One region of the Mesorhizobium sp. P2_E9 genome, then DNA from elsewhere that is predicted to be linked to it. Evidence: riboswitches for the same ligand, from Rfam matches in the RefSeq annotation. Region 1 holds a riboswitch; each other region holds the start of a gene.
What was found. Region 1 has a riboswitch for cobalamin ahead of AC1D05_RS06845 (CbtB domain-containing protein). Riboswitches for the same ligand answer to the same signal wherever they lie in the genome.
Positions count from the first base shown of each region.

Region 1 (4,859 bases):
GGAAAGCCTTTGACCGGTTTCGCTTTTTGCCGGTTATGCGTCGGTTTCCTCTTAATCGCCCGGGACTGAGCGCGGCAGATTTGAGCGGTGATTCTGCTTTGGGGAAGCAATGTCCACCCATGTGCGCCACCCGATCTGGCTCCCGGCCCTCAAGGCCGCGGATGCGCGCACCTTCGCCTCGCTCTATGCGGTCGAATCCTTCGCCCGCGCCACAGTGTCGAGCGTCATCCCGATCCAGGCCTACGAAATCCTGCACAATGAGCAGATCGTCTCGATCCTCTACACCATCGTGGCGCTGCTCGGCCTGTCGGTGACGTTGTTCATGCCGATGCTGATCCGCCGCTTTGCCCGGCGCTGGGTCTACACCGCAGGCGCCTGCCTGCTCGCCATCGGCTCGCTGTTCTTCGTCACGCACACGCTGGCCGGGCAGTTGGCGGGCATGCTGTGCCGCGTCATGGGCGCCAGCGCGCTGTCGATCACGCTCAACCTCTACATCATGGACCACATCCGCAAGACCGACTTCATGCAGGCCGAATCGCTGCGCATGGCATGGTCGATGTTCGCCTGGACCGGCGGGCCGACGCTTGGCATCTTCCTCTACACGCGCTTCGGCATCTATGCCGCGCATGGCGCGGTGGCAGTGTTCGCGCTGGCCCTGCTGGCCCTGTTCTGGGCCTATCGGCTGGGCGACAACCAGTCGATCCGGCCCGGCAAGACCCGGCCGGCCAATCCGCTCGCCAATATCGGCCGTTTCGTCGCGCAGCCGAGGTTGAGGCTGGCCTGGCTGATCGCCTTCGGCCGCTCCTGTTTCTGGACGACTTTCTTCGTCTATGGGCCGCTGTTCATGGTGATCACCGGCGAGGGGAAGCTGGCCGGCGGCCTGCTGGTCTCGGCCGGCAATGCGCTGCTGTTCATGGCGATCTTCTGGGGCAAGGCGGGCAAGCGCTTTGGCGGCCGCAAGACCATGACCTTTGCCTATTTCGCCATGTCGGCGATGCTGCTGGCGGCGGGCACGGTGGGAGCGAGTGCGCCGCTGCTGACCGGCGCTTTCCTGCTTGGTGGCGCGTTCTTCACCATCGCGCTCGACGCGCTGGGTTCGACCGCCTTCATGCGCTCGGTGCGCTCCTATGAGCGGGCGCAGATGGCGGCGGTCTATCGCACCTATCTCGATTTTTCCGAGCTGACGCCGCCCTTGGTCTATTCGGTGGTTCTGGCCTTCTTCGGACTGGGCTCGGTGTTCATCACGCTCAGCCTGCTGGCCGCCGTATGCGGCTTCGTGACCTGGCGTTACCTGCCGAAATCGCTGTGAGGATCACGGCAAAAGCGCTGCGTGCCGCTCGCGCACCCAGTTGTGGAAGCGGTGCAGGTCGTACTCCTCTGGCATCAGCACGCCGGCTTCGTGGCGCATCGAGCGCAGGCCCCTCTGGTTGACCTCGCAGATCGCCGCATCCTCTTCCAGCACCTGTGTGCAGAAAGCGACGATGTTGTCGATGTCGGTCGTGGCCAGCGCCTCGGGCGCGAACAGCCATTCGGCGACAAGTTCGGTCTGCTCCGGGCCGAGCGGCACCAGGCGCACGGTCCTGACATAGTCGACATGACCGACGATGAACATCGAGGGCAGGCTGGTGGCATAGGTCTGGCCGGCGGCATGTTCGGCTGGCGTCAACCCCGAGAAGACCGGCCCATGCGTCTGGCCATCGCGTGACCAGGTTTCGGCGCCGGCGCGCAGGCCGCCGGAAAACTCCGGCGCGTCATTGTCGGCGTGGCGCGTCCATTCGGGATCGTCATGCCGGCTCATCAGGCCGCGGCCATAGATCGGCACCAGCCGCGACAGATCCTTATGGACGCCCGGACAATGCAGGCACTCGTTGAAGTTTTCCCAAAAAATCTTCCAGTTGCAGTTCATCACCTTGCGCAGCACATGGCCTGAGACCAGCGTTTCCAACGGCCAGTTGCCGAGATTGCCGGAGGCGGGATCAAAGGATGCGTGTGCCGAGCCGGCTGCGTCCTCCTGCAAATTGATGAAGACGAAGCCGCGCCACACCGACAGCGCGACGCGATAGAGCGGGTGGTGGGCCTTGTCGAAGCCGTCAGGCAGCGATTTCGACGGCACGCGCACGAGATCGCCGCGCAGCGAATAGGACCAGGCGTGATAGGGGCATGTGATCAGCCGCGCCTTCAGCCTGCCTTCGCTTTCCTGGCAAAGCTGCGAGCCGCGATGCCGGCAGGTGTTGTGGAAGGCGCGCAACTCGCCGGTGTCGTCGCGCAGCACGATGATGTCCTGCGTGCCGATGCGGAATCGGCGGAAGGCGAGCGGCTGGGCCAGATCGGCCTCGCGACAGACGAGCAGCCAGTTTTTATACCAGATAGCATCAAGGTCGCGTTGATAGGCTGCCGCATCCCAATAGGCCGACGAGGGTAGCGTCGGCTCGGCCCGGGTCAGGCCGTTATAGGGATCGCGCTCGCTGGCAATGGGCTGCATGGCTGGCTTCCTGTGAGGGCGCCAGCCGACACCCGGCCAGTGCAATTGTCAATTGTTGTGCCGAGAACCATGCGGGTGTTGCCGGCATGGCGCAATCGCGCTGTTTGCCGGCGGAATTTGGTTTGCCGCGTGTCGTGATTTTCCCTATAGTCGCGCAAGTCGTCGGTTCCGTTTTGGAGCCAAGAGGGAATGCGGTTCGGGCTCGTTTGTTGCCCAATGCCGTGGCTGCCCCCGCAACTGTGTGCGGTAGTCCTCTCCATATGCCACTGAAGATTCGTCTTCGGGAAGGTGGAGAAGGGCGCTGATCCGCGAGCCAGGAGACCTGCCGACGACGGCAAAACTGACAGGCCCTCGGGTGGAGGGTGAAAGGACAAGATATGACTACCGCTTCCGTCTCCCTCGGCGCCTCCGTCTCCTCGCAGTCGCGCTTCATGCAGCTGGCGCTCGCCGCGCTGCTCGGCACCTTCATCATCGGCTTTGTCGGCTTCTCGCATATCGATGCGGTCCACAATGCCGGTCATGACAACCGGCATTCGATGGCGTTTCCCTGCCACTGACGAGGATCTGACATCATGAATCTGTTTCGCAACGTCGTGTTCATCGCGGCGATCGCAGGGCTCGTGGCCGGCGTCGTCCTCGCCTGCATGCAGGCCTATGCCACGGTGCCGCTGATCCTCAAGGCGGAAGTCTACGAACAGGCCGAAGGCGGCCACAAGCATGAGCACGCCGCGGCGCCGACTGATACCGCCAGTGGCAACGCAATGAGCTCCGCCGCACCGGCGGCATCAAATACCATGAGCGCCGCGACCCCGGCACCGGCTGAGGCTGCTGCTCCGGCCGAAGACGAGGGCTGGGCGCCGGCCGATGGCTTCGAGCGCTTTGCCTTCAACATCGTCTCCAACGTCGTCACCGGCATTGGCTTCGCGCTGATCCTGGTCGCGGTTTCGGAATTCGCCGGCGGCATCGGCAATTGGCGCCAGGGCGTGTTCTGGGGGCTGGCCGGCTTTGCCGTGTTCACCCTGGCGCCGGGCCTCGGCCTGCCGCCGGAACTGCCGGCCATGCCGGCAGCCGACCTCACGCAGCGCCAGATCTGGTGGGTGGCAACCGTGGTCGCGACCGCCATCGGGCTCGGCCTGATCGCGTTCCGCAAGTCGCTGCCGCTGGCCATCCTTGGCGTGGCGCTGATCGTTGCCCCGCACATTGTCGGCGCGCCACAGCCCGACAGCTTCGAGACACCGATCCCGGAAGGCCTGCACCACCAGTTCGTGGTGGCGGTGACGGTGACCAATCTGGTGTTCTGGCTGGTGCTTGGCGCTGTCGTCGGCGTGGTGCGCGGACGCTTCACCGGCACCGCGACCAGCCTGCGCGACAGCTTTGCCTGATCGAAGCTCGCTGACCTTCATCATCGGCGGCGCGCGCTCCGGCAAGAGCGCGCACGCCGAAACCCTGGCGACGGCGTTGCCGTCACCATGGACCTATATCGCCACGGCTGAAGCCTATGACGACGAGATGCGTGAACGCATCGCGCTGCATCGCTCGCGGCGCGGCGAGGGCTGGATAACCGTCGACGCACCGCTCGATCTTGCCGGGGCGCTCGAGGCGTTGCCCGACAATCAGCCGGTGCTTGTCGACTGCCTGACGCTGTGGCTGACCAATCACATGCTGGCCGATCACGCTCTCGAGCTGGAATGCCGGCGGCTGGCGGATGTGCTGTCGCGGCCGCGCGGGCCGTGGTTCGTGGTCTCCAATGAAGTCGGCCAAGGCATCGTGCCGGACAATGCCCTGGCGCGCCGTTTTCGTGATGACGCCGGACGGCTCAACCAGCAGGTCGCGGCGATTGCCGACACGGTGCTGCTGATGGTGGCGGGGTTGCCGCTCAAGGTGAAATGAGATGACCGACATCGACGACAAGGATGAAGAGCGCCATCGCGCCAAGATGGCCAAGCGCAAGGCGGTGCAGGATGCGGAGGTGGCGAGCAAGACGGTTGAGAAGGGGCTGCTGATCGTCAACACCGGCCCGGGCAAGGGCAAGACGACGGCCGCCTTCGGCCTGGCGCTCAGAATGCTCGGCTACGGCAAGCGCGTCGGTGTTGTCCAGTTCATCAAGGGCAAGTGGCACACGGGCGAGAAGGATGCTTTCGCCGCCTTCGGCGACCGCGTCGTCTGGCACGCGATGGGCGAGGGCTTCACCTGGGAAACGCAGGATCTGAAGCGCGATATCGCGGCGGCGGAAGCTGCCTGGGCCAAGGCGCTGGAGTTGATCGCAGATCCCTCGATCAGCCTTGTCGTGCTCGACGAACTCAACATCGCGCTGCGTTATGACTATCTCGACCTCGACAAGGTGGTTGCAGCGCTGAAGGCCCGTCGAGAAGGCCTG
Region 1 covers NZ_JBFUET010000003.1:166,977-171,835, reverse strand. The annotation lists gene AC1D05_RS06855 (MFS transporter) at 110-1,309, shown strand; gene AC1D05_RS06850 (aromatic ring-hydroxylating oxygenase subunit alpha) at 1,313-2,482, opposite strand; cobalamin riboswitch at 2,629-2,826, shown strand; gene AC1D05_RS06845 (CbtB domain-containing protein) at 2,860-3,039, shown strand; gene AC1D05_RS06840 (CbtA family protein) at 3,055-3,864, shown strand; gene cobU (bifunctional adenosylcobinamide kinase/adenosylcobinamide-phosphate guanylyltransferase) at 3,857-4,372, shown strand; gene cobO (cob(I)yrinic acid a,c-diamide adenosyltransferase) at 4,374-4,859, shown strand, end outside.

Region 2 (4,859 bases), on a different contig from region 1:
AATTGTTCCGCCGATGATTCACGGGGGAAGGGCCAAAAGCACCGAGCCGCAAGCCACGTTTGTGGTTCGTGCGGGATGGTCGGTTTAACGGAGAAGACTCTGCCGAAACAGGTTGAAGGGCAGGGCGCCACGATGACGCCGTCCCATGTCCAGGACCGGCACGAAGGCCACGCCTTCAGCGTAGGCGCCTGCCTCGTCGTCTCATCTGGTGCCGCCTTGCCACGAGGTGTGGCGTCCGTCGTCGGAGCGGCTGGGGACCATGCCGCGCTAATCCGCCCCGATATTGTCTACGCCTCGATTTCGAGAGCCGACAACGGCTTCGAGCAACAGGCGAGGATGAAGCCGTCGTCGATCTCGTGATCGAGGATGCCGCCATTGTGGCTCATCTCGACGGCGCCCGAGACTTTCTTCACCTTACAGGTCCCGCACAGGCCGAACTCGCAGGCGGCCGGGATCCTCACTCCCGAAGAGCGCGCGGTCTGCAGCACGGTCTGGCCGGCGACGCACTCTGCGTCGACATCCGAAAGCGCGAAGCGGATCGGTGTTTTGGCTTCGACCGGAACGGCAGCATCGTCATCAGCCGGCAATGCGAACGGTGCCGGGATTTCCTCCACCGCGGGCGCGGCAAAGCTCTCCTGGTGGTATTTCGTCATGTCGAAGCCGGCGGCATCCAGCATGCCGCGCACGGCGCGCATGAAAGGGTCCGGACCGCAGCAGAAGATCTCACGTTCACGGAAATCGGGCGCCAGCAGCGGCAGCCGGATGGCGTCGATGCGGCCCATATGGCCGTACCAGCCCTCGCGGCTCGACCGCTCCTCTATCATGAAGCCGAGCGACAGGCCCGGCATATGGCCGCCGAGCAGTTCGAGCTCCTTGCGGAAGATGATCTCTTCGGCTCGCCGCGCGCAGTTGACGAAGCCGACATCGGTCCATGGCGCGCAGTCATTCAGCCAACGCAGCATCGACATCATCGGCGTCACGCCCGAACCGGCCGAAATGAACAGATATTTGGCCGCCGGGTGGCTGTGCAGCGAAAAGTCGCCCGCTGGCCCGTAGGCCTTGACGTGCGAGCCGGGCTTCAGGTGATCGAACATCCAGCGCGTGCCGATGCTGCCGGCCTGCGCCTTCACCGTCACTGCGATCGAGAATGGCCGCGATGGCGACGACGACAGCGTATAGGTGCGCATCAGCGGCCCGTCTGACGTCGGCAGCTCCAGCGTCACGAATTGACCTGGCTTGTACCGGAACCAGGTCTGGTTGTCGGAGCGAAAGGTGAAGGTCTTGACGTCAGGCGCTTCGTCGCTGACGCCGATCACTTCCAGCACCTGCAGCCTGTCGTTCCAGGGCGCCATCTGGTCGAGATGGCGATAGAGCCCAAGATCAGTCATCGCGTTCATCCCTCTGATCCTTCATTTTCGCGCATGGCGTAATCCCAAAACCGCGGAACACTTTTGGACGCCATGCGCTAAGCGACACTACGCAGCGCCGGCCGGCCATCTCCGACAAGGCGCGGGCCAATGAAGCGGGCGTACCAGTCGACGAACTGGATCACGCCGCCCTCATGCAGCTCCGAATAGGGGCCGGGTTCATAGGCTGGCGACAGGATGCCGAAGGCGTTTTCCTCGACGATGCGGCGGTCCTGGTCATTGGTCTCGGTCCAGACATGGGTGAGCTCGGCAAGATCGTAATCGACGCCCTCGACCGCATCCTTGTGGACCAGCCATTTGGTCGTCACCGCCGTTTCCGTGGCGCTGATCGGCAGCACGCGGAAGGTGACGGCATGGTCGATCAGGATATGGTTCCAGGTCGTCGGATAGTGATAGTGCATCAAGGTGCCGATACGGTCGGCCGAGACGCTGTCGGAGAGGTTCTTCTTCACCGCCCGCTTGCCGGTCATCGTGTAGCTGACAGCATCGCGCAGCAGCGGCGCGCGGGTGGCGCGGTATTGCCCGGCCGGGTCGATGCGGAACTTGCTCGGCAGGCCGGCTGCTTCGCACTTGGCCCAATGCGCCAGCATCTCCGGATCGCTGTCGGCGCCTTGCACGCCGGTCACTGTCGGGGCTTCCGGGAAGGTCTTGCACAGTTCCGGGTGATTGCCGGCGCAGTGATAGCACTCGCGGTTGTTTTCCCAGACCAGCTTCCAGTTGCCCTTCTCGACGATCGTGCTCTCGAAGGCGATCTTTGCTTCGCTCAGGCGGTGCGGCTTGAGGTACGGTTCGATCATCGCTCGCATCGGCGCGAAGTCGGCGGGCTCCTTGGCCAGGCAGATGAAGATGTAGCCGGCCACGCTTTCGCAGGCGACCGGCTTCAGGCCGAACTGGCTCTTGTCGAAGCCGTCGGCCATCTGGCGTGCGAACAGCAGCCTTCCGTCCAGCTCGTAGGTCCACTGGTGATAGGGACAGACCAGCTTTGCGGCCGTGCCCTTGTCGGTGTTGCAGACGCGGCTGCCGCGATGGCGGCAGGAATTGTGGAAGGCATTGATCTTGCCCTGCTGATCGCGCACCAGCACGACCGGATAGTCGCCGATCTGTACGGTGATGAAGCTGCCGGGCTTGGGCAGTTCGCAATCATGGCCGATGAACAGCCAGTCGCGATACCAGATCAGCTCCATGTCCAGCTTGAAGAAATCGGGATCCGTGTAGAAGGGCTGCTCGAGCGAGAATCCGTCCCTGCGGCCGTTCAAGAGCCTCAGCATGTCGTTGCGCGTATCCATGTCCTGTCCTCTTCGTTCGCCGCATCGGCCCGAAATCGAAATCGATTTCGGACAGCACGGTGCGCAAATTCAAAGCCTTGGAGCGTACTTTGTGCGTCCAAGTGGACGCACGTCGCTCCAATGACTGACTATGGTGGTGATTGAGGAAGGATCGGACGCAAGCCGGTGAAAACCGCGCAAGCATCATCCGCCTCTTGACCGCCCACCGCGATCAGTCGAGTCTAGAAATCTCGGGCTGGTTTCCGGGCTCTGGAGTTGTCCTTGCGGACCATCGCGACACCTTCCCAGGCTTTTCGCCCAGTGGTCTCCCGTTGCGACTTGAACTCCACCACCGTTGCGGGGGCAGCGCCGGATTCTGACCGGCTTCCCAATTCTCCACTCCATCGTCACGAAGCGGCACCTGAGATGGCATGATCTAATCACGACAGCGCTTGCGACATCGGCATGAAAGCGACATCGCATCCATGTGGCGCGACACGCATGCACAACGCCCGGGTCAAGAACCGCGGTCACGAAAATCGTCGCGGTGACGGCTGAACGCTGAGCCTCCGGACAGTTGGTGATCGCAGCGTTGGCTTTAGCTAATATTTTGATATCAAAAAGAAAAATGTCCGACGTAGAAGGCCTTGGTACAATTTCAAGTGGTGGATACTTGGTCCACACGGAACAAACTTCGTGATTGGAAACGGCCAGCTGGCTTTCCCACATCGGGGCTGTCCGAACGACGCGATTTTAATCCCAAGACACGCCGCTAGACGGACGGAAAAAATACTGGAGTACCCAAAATGAACAAGATTGTTCTCACTGCCGCCGCCCTTCTGGCCATCTCCGGCAGCGCCTTCGCAGGCAGCGACAATTACGGCTCCAATGGCGCCAACCAGCCTGCCGCGACTTCGGTTGACAATTCGCGCACGGCTTCGATCCGTGAAAGCGGCTGGCCAGTCTACAAGCTGCTCAATTCATCGGGCGACGTGCAGAAGTCGATCCCTCAGAGCAGCGACCGGGACCACTTCGGCAACCACTAACAGCCGAAACCAATTCCAAAAAAGAGCGGCGGGCCATGCCCGCCGCTTTTTTATGCCGTCGAGACGGGTTCTGTCTTAAGCCGCTTTTGCTTCCGGCTTCTGGAGTGCGAAGGAATGTCCGTCCGCATCGAAGATATGCAGGTCCTCGGCATTGGCACTCAGCCGCAGCGTCGAGCCGCGCTTGACCTCGACATTTCCCGGCAACTTGGTCACCAGCGGCAGGTCGGCGCGGCCAATGTCGACATAGACCAGCTGGACCTCGCCGAGCTGCTCGACATAATCGACCGTTCCCTCGAACAGATAATCCGCGCCGGTGGCGACGATCAGGTCCTCCGGCCGCACGCCGAAGCTTACGGCCGCACCCTTCGCCGAGGCAGGCGTCGCAATCGGCACCGTAGCCTTGCGCCCGCTGACATGGCTGACGACGGTCGGGTTGCCGGTCTTGTCGATCGTCGCCGGCAGGATGTTCATGGCTGGCGAGCCGATGAACTGGGCGACGAACAGATTGCCCGGCTTCTTATAGAGATCCATCGGCGTGCCGACCTGCTCGATATGGCCGTCCTTCAACACCACGATGCGGTCGGCGAGCGTCATCGCCTCGACCTGGTCGTGGGTGACGTAGATCATGGTCGTGTTGGGCATCGATTCCTTGAGCTTGGCGATCTCGATACGCGTGGCGACGCGCAGCGCGGCATCAAGGTTCGACAGCGGCTCGTCGAACAGGAACACTTTCGGATTGCGCACGATGGCGCGGCCGATGGCGACGCGCTGGCGCTGCCCGCCCGACATCGCCTTGGGCAGCCGGTCGAGATATTTGGTCAGCTGCAGGATTTCGGCGGCCTGCTTCACGCGGCGGTCGATCTCGGCCTTGTTCTCTTTGCCGATCTTCATCGAGAACGCCATGTTGTCGTAGACGGTCATGTGCGGATAGAGCGCGTAGGACTGGAACACCATGGCGATGCCGCGCTTGGACGGCGGCACGTCATTGACCACTTCGCCGTCGATCTTCAACTCGCCCGACGTGATTTCCTCGAGCCCGGCGATGGAGCGCAGCAAGGTCGACTTGCCGCAGCCCGACGGACCGACGAAGACGATGAACTCGCCCGATTTGATATCGAGGT
Region 2 covers NZ_JBFUET010000007.1:188,313-193,171, reverse strand. The annotation lists gene AC1D05_RS14395 (FAD-binding oxidoreductase) at 288-1,388, opposite strand; gene AC1D05_RS14390 (aromatic ring-hydroxylating oxygenase subunit alpha) at 1,466-2,713, opposite strand; cobalamin riboswitch at 2,930-3,132, opposite strand; gene AC1D05_RS14385 (DUF680 domain-containing protein) at 3,499-3,738, shown strand; gene AC1D05_RS14380 (ABC transporter ATP-binding protein) at 3,814-4,859, opposite strand, start outside.
Region 2: another riboswitch for cobalamin. It lies ahead of AC1D05_RS14390 (aromatic ring-hydroxylating oxygenase subunit alpha); the one in region 1 lies ahead of AC1D05_RS06845 (CbtB domain-containing protein).

Region 3 (4,859 bases), on a different contig from region 1:
GGCGCGCTCTTCCGCATCGGCCGGGATTTTCACGCTGGCGCCCGGCGTCAACCTGAGATCAGCATAGAGCGTCTCGGTATCGGCCCGCACTGGCGAGCGCAGCCCCTGGAAGTCACCGATGACCACGCGACCGCGGACACCTTCGGCGTCGATCTCGGGCAGCCGCAAGGCAGCCGTGTTCTCGAACACCGGCGCGACCTCTTCCTTGCCATCAGGCAAGGCCAGCCATGTCTGCAGGCCGGAGATCGACATTGGCGCACCGCGCAGTTCCTCGGGCGTGCGCTCGGAGTGGACGATGCCGCGGCCGGCGGTCATCAAATTCACGTCGCCGGGCTGGATCACCATTTCCGTGCCCAGCGAATCGCGATGCCGGATCTTGCCGTCGAACAGATAGGTCACTGTCGACAGGCCGATATGCGGATGGGGACGGACATCGAGCGCCTGGCCGGCGCGCAGGATCGCCGGGCCCATGCGATCGAAAAAGATGAAAGGCCCGACCAGCCGCCTTTTGGCGGTCGGCAGAGCGCGACGGACCGGAAAACCACCAATGTCCTTGGCGTTTGGTATCACCATCAATTCGATCTGGTCGCTGGCAAAGGCGTCGCCGGCTTCAGGGTCTTTCCCTGGGAAGAAGCTCATGAACTCTCCTTGTCAGCGGCCAAGGGCCGCTTTGGCGGCATCAGGCAAAGCGGATGGCTGACTTTGCCCGTAGTTTCGCCGCCACCTCTTCACGATTGCGCGGATGCTGGTGGGTTTCGAGCGAATCGAGCAACTCGCGCGCTGATGCCGCAATGGCTTCGACGGCGTGGTCGAACGCGTGCTGGTTCTGCTTCGACGGCCGTGTCGTTCCGCTCAGCTTGCGGACGAACTGAAGGGCTGCGTCGCGGACTTCGTCATTGGTTGCCGGCGGATCAAAATTGAACAGGGTCTTGATGTTTCTGCACATCGCTTCCGTATCTCCTCTCGTCCTGGAGCCGTTTCAATCGGGATGAGTTTAATCCCCAACCATGATCGTGTCCAAAAACCGGCGAGGCAAGACCGCCGTTCGCGACTGTGCATCAATCCGCGTCGAGCGGCTCCGTGCCAACCGGCTTGCCGTCGCGCGACAGCCTGATCTTCTCGACCTTGTCCTCAGCGGCCTTCAGCAGCCGGTCGCAATGCGCCTTCAGCGCCTCGCCGCGCTCATAGATCTTGATCGACTGGTCGAGCGGCACGTCGCCACGCTCCAGATCATCGACGATCTTCTCCAACGCGTCGAGTGCCTGCTCGAAGCTCATCGCCTTGACGTCTTCATTGGTCTCAGCAGCCATTATTCATCCTTTCATCAGTCGCCCGACATGGGCGGCGACCGAAAATGCCAATCCTTGCAGATCGTAGCCGCCCTCAAGCAGGCTGACGAGCCGGTTGCCGCTGTGGCGGGCCGCGCGCTGCATCAGCTGGCCGGTCGCCCAGTCGAAATCGTCTTCGGTCAGATTGATCTCGGCCAGCGGGTCGCGGTGGTGTGCGTCGAAGCCCGCCGAAATGATGATCAGATCGGGCGCGAAATTGTCGAGCGCCGGCAGGACGCGCGACAGGAAGGCATCGCGAAACACCTCGCTGCCGGTCTGCGGCGCCAAAGGCGCGTTGACGATGTTGCCGGCGCCGGTCTCGCTCGTCGCGCCGGTGCCGGGATAGAGCGGCATCTGGTGCGTCGAGCAATAGAGCACCGACGGATCGTCCCAGAAAATATCCTGCGTGCCGTTGCCATGGTGCACGTCCCAGTCGACGACCGCGACACGCTCGACGCCATGCTTCTTCTGCGCATAGCGCGCCGCGATCGCCGCCGTGTTGAAGAAGCAGAAGCCCATCGCCGTCGTTTTTTCGGCATGGTGACCAGGCGGCCTCGCGGCGACGAAGACATTGTCGGCGCGGCCTGAAAAAACATCATCGACAGCAGCGTTGGCGGCACCGATGGCGGTGATCACCGCCTGCCAGCTCTTCGGGCTGGCGGTGGTGTCGGCATCGACGCGGGCAAGGCCCTCTTCGGGAATGGCGGCGCGGATGCGCGCGACGAAATCGGCGGGATGCGCGTAGAGGATGGTGGCCTCGTCGCCCTCCGGCGCCTTGACGCGATCAAGCGCGGCAAAGGCTTCGTCGTCGAGGACGCGCTCGATGGCGCGCAAGCGGTCCGGCCGTTCGGGGTGACCGGGCGGTGTGATGTGCTCAAGAAAGATCGGGTGGGTGTAGAGACGGGTTGTCATGCTCCCTATCTAGTGCCCCGGCGCCGCGATGGCCATGCATTGCGGCTCGATCGCTGGGGAAAATCACGCCTGCGTCCATCGGCGTCGCTGCGGGGATTGGCGCCGCAGGCGCTTCGGCGTAAGGTCCCGCCACTGCCTGGTGCCCGCCGCAAGCGGGAGAATCGGGAACACGGTTGAACTCCGTGGCGTGCCCAACGCTGTGAGGGGGACCGCGCCGGTAAATGCCACTGTCGATGACGGGAAGGCACCGGACGCGGGTTGATCCCGAGCCAGAAGACCGGCCTGGCAGGCATCGTCATCCGCATGGTCAGGCGGAGGACATGGACTGCGATCGCAAGGGGACAAGCGATGCCGGATTCTATGAACGACGGATTTGACCAGATAGCGCGCGACGCGGTCTACCGCGCCATGTTCACGCGGCGCGACGTGCGCAGCCATTTCCTCCCCACGGCACTCGATGATGAGGTGCTGGCGCGGCTGCTGCTTGCCGCCCATCACGCGCCGTCTGTCGGTTTCATGCAGCCGTGGAATTTCATTGTCATCCGCGATGCCGCGCGACGGGCGGAGGTGCGCGACCTGTTCCTGGCCGCGCGAGAACAGGAACTGCCTGAAATCGAAGAAGACAAACAGGCGCTCTACCGCAAGCTCAAACTGGAAGGCATCTGCGAAAGCGCGCTCAACATCTGCATCACCTGCGACCGCCAACGTTCGCAGGGGTCGCCATTGGGACGCTGGCACAATCCGGAGATGGATCTCTACAGCACGGTCTGCGCGGTGCAGAATTTCTGGCTGGCGGCGCGCGCCGAAGGCGTCGGCGTTGGTTGGGTCAGCATCATCGAGCCGCAAGCGCTGAAGAGCCTGTTGGCCATTCCCGAGCACGTGACACCGATCGCCTATCTCTGCGTCGGCCGTGTCTCGGAATTCGCGCCGAAACCGGACCTTGAAACGCATGGCTGGGGCCGACGGCTGCCGCTGCCCGAATTGATCACGAGCGAAACTTTTTGCGGGCAAGGCGAGGCGCGGCTCAAGTCAGCCGTGGCGGACCTCAACATCGCTGTTATCGCGCCCGCGCATCCCGCCGATCAGCGTGTCGCGCCTGCAGTACCCCAGCGCGACCCGCCAAAGGAGGCCAGCGCCTTGTCCTTCAACTCCCTGAACTTCGACGACGCTTCGGCCAGCCGGGCATCCCAGGCCGGATCGGGCACCTGGCCGGCGATGGTCTTGAAATAGACCTGCATCAGGCAAGCGATGGCGAATGGCTCGATGAAGGCCGCCTTGAAGGCCCAGGCGAAGACGATGGCGAGCACGAAGGCCCAGCCGGCGAGCTGCCCTGGCATCATGAACAAAATGGCGGCGGCCGGGGCCAGCATCAGCAGGAAGATGACGAAAGACACGCCCCACATGATGACCGCCAGCCAGACGGCGTTCTTGACCATGGTCTTGCCGTTCTGGGCGTAGAGCACGACGCCTTGTCGGGCCGTCTCGAAGGGCGAGGACGAATTGATGCGGATGTTGTAGCCGAGGATGATCTCGTCGACATAGGTCAGCGACAGGCGGATCACCGTGTTGATGAAGGAGACCAGGCCGCTCAGGCCCGGGATCGGCAGGAAAGCGGCGATGCCGCCGAGCAGGCCGGTGATGGCGCGGATGGCGCCCTTGACCAGCTGGTCGACGACGAAAAGGATATTGGCCTCGGCAAAACGCTCTGTGACGACCTGCTTTGCATAGGCGATCTGGTTCTGGCCATCGGGAACATCCCGGCCATCGATCAGATGGACCATGACGGCGATATGGCCAGCCTTGACGACGTAGAGGATGTATTCGCGGATCCAATAGACGGCGATCGAAACGATGCCGAAACCGACCACGCCACCCCACAGGGCGAAGGACATTGGCCCGTCGGGATCGGTGGAGATATGGCCGACGCCATAACCGACGGAGGCGCCCGTGCCGGTCGCCACGATGTAGGCCAGAGTGATGCCGAAATAGACGATCATGCGAAAGACAATGAAGGGCCAGGTCCTGATCATGATGGACACCGACCGGCCGATCTCGAAATCCCACATGGCTCCGAATCTCCCCTCAGAGATGGCTGCGAAGGATGCGCTCACCCCATAGATTGGTCAATCGGGGGCGGTGGTCAGCGAGGCGCCCAACGGGGATTTGGGTCTGTTATGAACCTGGTTTTCTGAGGAGGCCTTCAAGCAGCTGCTTGAAGGCCGCCACCACCATCTTCGATGTCGCTTCGGGATCGTTCGAATTGGCGATCCGCTGCGCCGCCTGGCTGCTGGCGCCATTGATCAGCCGTGCGGCGGTCTCGGGGTCGACGCTCGGGACGACCACCCCTTCCCCCTGCAGCGCGGTCAGATGATCGGTCATTGAACCGACGCAGGCATTGGCATTGGACCATTGCGCCGGATCGCCCAGCACGGCTGGACCATCGCGGAACATGATGCGCTGGATTTCCGGCTCCAGCGCCATCTCGATATAGGTCGTGCATTCGTCGACGAAGTGTTGCCAGCGAGTCGGCGCTTTCGAGGCGACCTCATTCACCCGAGCCGCCATCTCGCCGTCGATTTCGGCGATAACCGCCTCCAGCAGTCCCTTCTTGTCGCCGAA
Region 3 covers NZ_JBFUET010000031.1:28,119-32,977, reverse strand. The annotation lists gene AC1D05_RS34635 (pirin family protein) at 1-639, opposite strand, end outside; gene AC1D05_RS34630 (DUF2277 domain-containing protein) at 680-946, opposite strand; gene AC1D05_RS34625 (exodeoxyribonuclease VII small subunit) at 1,059-1,310, opposite strand; gene AC1D05_RS34620 (histone deacetylase family protein) at 1,314-2,240, opposite strand; cobalamin riboswitch at 2,361-2,540, shown strand; partial or broken gene bluB (5,6-dimethylbenzimidazole synthase) at 2,589-3,227, shown strand; gene AC1D05_RS34610 (hypothetical protein) at 3,323-4,306, opposite strand; gene AC1D05_RS34605 (TetR/AcrR family transcriptional regulator) at 4,413-4,859, opposite strand, start outside.
Region 3: another riboswitch for cobalamin. It lies ahead of bluB (5,6-dimethylbenzimidazole synthase); the one in region 1 lies ahead of AC1D05_RS06845 (CbtB domain-containing protein).

Region 4 (4,859 bases), on a different contig from region 1:
ATGTCTTTGCCGTCGGCGGCAATGAGCGCGCGGCGCGCATTTCCGGCGTGCCGGTGTCGATGGTCAAGATCTCGGTCTATGCCATCACCGGCTTTGCCGCCGCTCTTGCCGGTATCGTTCATGCCGGCCAGTTCAATTTCGGCAGCGCCAATGACGGCATGGGCTATGAGCTCACCGCGATCGCCGCCGTGGTCATCGGCGGCACCAGCTTGTTCGGCGGCGCCGGCTCGATGGTCGGCACCGTGGCCGGCACCATCATGCTCGGCGCGCTGGCCAACATCCTTCAGCTCAACAACATCACACCCGCCATACAACTGCTCGCGACCGCCGCGATCATCGTGCTGGCGGCAGTCATTCAATCCCTCGTTCGCCGCCGCGAGGGTTTGGGTCGTTAGGAGGAAGACGGCAGCATTTGGAAGGCAGTCAAACCAAGGTCTGGCCCCGGGCCCGACGAGGAGGAGAGTAAGTATGAAAACCACAAGACAAGGAACAAGGCGCGCCCTTCAGGTCGCCCTTCTGGCAGGCGCCGGCCTGTGCATTGCCGGAGCCGCTCAGGCCGCCGACCCGCTGGTCAAGGCCTGTGCCAAGGACGGCCAGTTCATCATCGGCTTTTCGCAGGCGAACAATGCCGAGCCCTACCGACAGCATGTCAATGACGAGCTGACGGCGGCGGCCAAGGAAGTGCCGGGCTTCACGCTGCAGATCGCCGACGGCGCCGGCAACGTCAACACGCAGACCTCGCAGGTCGACAACTTCATCACCCAGAAGGTCGATCTCTTGCTGATCTCGCCCTTCGAGGCGGCACCGCTGACGCCGGCGGTGAAGCGCGCCATGGATGCCGGAATTCCGGTCATTGAACTTGACCGCAAGACGGTCGGCGACCCCGGCAAGGACTACACCGCCTTTATCGGCGGCGACAACTATAAGATCGCGCTCGAAGCGGGCAAATACACCGCCAAGACCTTGCTGCCGGAGGGCGGCGAAGCAGCGGTGCTCGAAGGACTGCCAAGCTCCACGCCGGCCGTCGAGCGGCTGAATGGCTTCAAGGACGGCGTCAAGGAGAATGCCAAGATCCAGGTCGTTGCCGAGCAGGCTGCCGACTGGGTGCCGGATAAAGCCCAGACCGCTTTCTCGGCCATGTTGCAGGCGCATCCCGACATCAAGGTGCTCTACGCCTCGAACGACATGATGGCGGCCGGCGCGCTGCTCGCCGCCAAGGGTGCCGGCAAGGACGTCAAGATCATCGGTACTGATGGCTTGCCAGGCCCGGCAGGCGGCATCGAAGCCGTCGCCAAGGGTGACTGGGCGGCGACCTTCACCTACCCGACGGGTGCGAAGGAAGCGATCGAGATGTCGAAGAAGATCTTGCTCGATTGCGCCACTTCGGTGGATACGACGGTCACTGTCGAGACGACAGCGATCACGCCCGAGAACGCCAAGCAGCTGTCAGGTAAGTAAGCACGTCTGCCTGCAGACTATCCGATCCGGGGCGGGGTTCACGCGAACTCCGCCCCGTCTGCGTTGGCAACCCTCACCGGCAGCTCGCGGTGGCAAGGGATTGACAGCGGCGGAGGATATCTCGTATCAGTTCTGTTATTACATTACAGACGGAGATATTGCACGCCCCTATCTGATGAGGTCGCAGGCCGGTGCCGAGATGGTGACAGGTCCGGTCGAAAAGAATCGTTGCGATGCGCCCGGGGCAAAACTACCATGGCCCGGTGATGGTCCCCGCGCCGAAAGGCAAGGGGTGAAAGGGAACACGGTGAGATCCGCGAGGGATCGAGACCGTGGCTGCCCCCGCAACTGTAAGCGGTGAGCAAGATCCGACATGCCACTGGCCGGCAAGGCTGGGAAGGCAGGATTGCGCCGAGACCCGCGAGCCAGGAGACCTGCCATCACTGAGTTGACCGGACGGGGTGTGCCGGGAGGAAACGTGGACGTCGGTCTTGTCGGCCGGCTCGCCAACATCCTTCCGTCGCCAGTTTTGGAAAGTGACGGAAAGTTGGACGGCGCCAACGATCATCGCATCATCGTGTGCACGCTTTGCCGTGACGTCCCGACCGGGGTCAGGTCGGGCGAAGCCTTGTGCAACGATTTGCGTTCCCGGCTCTCCGCCCACAATGAACCGGCCGTGGCGCACGGCTTCACGGTCGAAGGCGTTGAATGCATGGCGGGCTGCGCGCGGCCGTTGACGGTGGCCGTCCAGGCGCCGGGCAAGGCCGCTTATCTCTTCGGCTCTATCAACGCCGAGGCCGACGCCGGCGATCTCGTGCGATTTGCCAGGCTTTACGCCTCGCTCGCCGACGGCTGGTGCAATTCCGGACAACGTCCACCGCGACTGGCCGGCAAGACGCTGGCCCGCATCCCGGCACTGGGCAAGCCTCCGGGGGACGGCCGATGACAACGCCGCTCCTCGAAGCGCGCGACCTCAGCGCCACGGCAAATGGCCGGGCTCTGGTCGATGCGGTCAGCCTGTCGGTTGCCGCTGGCGATCGCCTCGCCATCATCGGCCCCAACGGCGCCGGCAAGACGACGCTGCTGCGCATGCTGTCCGGCATGCTCAGGCCAAGTTCCGGCGAGGTGAAGCTTGGCGGGCGCCGCCTGGACAGGATCTCGACGGCCGAACGGGCATTGCACATCGCCGTCGTCGGCCAGACCGACCAGCCGGATCCGCGGCTGGCGGTGATCGACTATGTCGAACTCGGCCGCGTCCCGCATGCCGGCCTGAGGCGCAGGAGCGAGGAACGCGACATTGTCGTGGACGCGCTGCGCCGGACCGGCTTGTTGCCGCTGCTTGGCCGCAGCATCGGCTCGCTGTCGGGCGGGGAACGCCAACGCGCCCAGCTGGCGCGCGCCATCGCACAGCAACCGAAAGTGCTGTTCCTCGATGAGCCGACCAACCATCTCGACCCGCGCGCCCGCGGTGAGCTTCTCGAACTTGTGGCCGGCTTCGGCATGACGGTAATTGCCGTGCTGCACGATCTGGCGTTGGTGGCGCCCTTCGCCACCAGGGTCGCGGTGATGCACGAAGCCCGGCTGCATGCGCTGGCGGCACCGCGCGAAGCGCTGACGCAACAGCTGATCCGCGAGATTTTCGGCGTCGACGTGTTTCGCCTGCGCCATCCCACCGAGGACCGCGAACTGACGGTGTTCGATGTTCCGAACCGCGCCGCGCCGCCATCCTGATCAAAACCATCCCTGATCCGCCACTGTTCAACCAAGGAGCAAAATCCGTGAAACGTCTCGCTTTGTCGCTCGTCCTGTCGCTGCTGGCCTCGACAACCTTCGCCTTCCCGGTCACGGTAGATAGCTGCGGCAAGCCGCTGACCTTCGACGCACCGCCCAAGCGCGCCGTCATCCACGATCTCAACATGGCCGAGATGGCCTTCGCGCTGAAGCTGCAGCCGTCGATCGTCGGCCTGACCGGCATCACCGGATGGTACAAGGTCGGCCCCGAATTCAAGGCCGAGCAGGGTTCTGTTCCCGAACTGGCGCCAAAATACCCGACGCTCGAAAACCTTGTCGCGGTCGAGCCCGATTTCTTCTTCGCCGGCTGGTATTATGGTATGAAGCCGGGCGGCGACGTGACGCCCGACACGCTCGCCCCGCACGGCATCAAGACGCTGGTGCTGACCGAAAGCTGCGTCCATCTCGACAAGAACCGGCCCGCCGCTTCGATGGACCTGCTCTATGGCGACGTCGAAAAGCTGGGCAAGATTTTTGGCAAGGACGCCGAAGCGGAGAAGCTTGTTGCCGGCTGGAAGGCGCAACTGGCTGACATCACCGCCAAAGTCGGCAGCGCCAAGGGGACGCGGGTGTTCCTCTATGACTCAGGCGAGGACAAGCCGTTCACCGCCGGAAAATTTGCTATTCCCAGCGCCATGATCACCGCCGCTGGCGGTGACAACATCATGGCCGACATGGACACCAGCTGGGGCAATACCGACTGGGAAACGGTAGCGTCGCGCAATCCGCAATTCCTCATCCTGCTCGATTACCAGGATGGCGGCGGCTACAAGAAATTGCTCGATTTCCTTAAAGCGCATCCGGCCATGAAGGAAACCGACGCGGTCAAGAACGAGCGCTTCGTGGCCCTTCGCTATGCCGAATTGACGCCCGGACCGGCAAACATCGAGGCGATCGCCAAGATCGCCAAGGCGATGCATCCGGAAGCGTTCTGATGCTATTTGCCCCCGGGCATGAATCCGGCGCGCTTTCAGGGCACAAGGCATTCGCGCTGGCCATGGCGGCGGGCGCGGTGGCGGTCGCCGCTCTTGTGCTGCTGTCGATCGCCTATGGTTCGACACTGATCCCACTGACCGACGTCATTGCCGCCCTTGGCCATGCCGTCGGGTTGAATGAGCACCAGGTGTCGGGTCCGGTCGGCAAGATCGTCGTTGATCTCAGGCTGCCGCGCACGATCCTGGCGGTGTGTGTCGGCGGCGGCCTCGGCATAACAGGCGCACTGCTGCAGACAGTGACCCGCAACGATCTTGCAGATCCCTTCCTGTTCGGCCTGTCGTCGGGAGCCGCCGCGGGTGCGGTTTCCGTCATTACCGTCTTTGGCGACAGCTTTGGTATATGGACCTTGCCGGTTGCGGCCTTCACCGGCGGCATACTGGCCGCCTGCATTGTCCTGCTGCTGGTCGCGCGGGTGAGGGGGCAAGGGCCGGAACGGCTGATCCTTGCCGGGCTTGCCGTTTCCTTCCTGTTCACGGCATTGACCAATTATCTGGTGTTTGCCGGAGACCAGCGCGCGGCCCACTCCGTGCTGTTCTGGACGATGGGCGGGCTCGGGCTGGCGCGTTGGGATAATGTCTGGCTGGGCGCGTTGGGAGCCGGCACGATCGCGGCCT
Region 4 covers NZ_JBFUET010000001.1:150,657-155,515, forward strand. The annotation lists gene AC1D05_RS00825 (ABC transporter permease) at 1-395, shown strand, start outside; gene AC1D05_RS00830 (substrate-binding domain-containing protein) at 469-1,458, shown strand; cobalamin riboswitch at 1,709-1,914, shown strand; gene AC1D05_RS00835 (DUF1636 family protein) at 2,006-2,404, shown strand; gene AC1D05_RS00840 (ABC transporter ATP-binding protein) at 2,401-3,189, shown strand; gene AC1D05_RS00845 (ABC transporter substrate-binding protein) at 3,237-4,184, shown strand; gene AC1D05_RS00850 (FecCD family ABC transporter permease) at 4,184-4,859, shown strand, end outside.
Region 4: another riboswitch for cobalamin. It lies ahead of AC1D05_RS00835 (DUF1636 family protein); the one in region 1 lies ahead of AC1D05_RS06845 (CbtB domain-containing protein).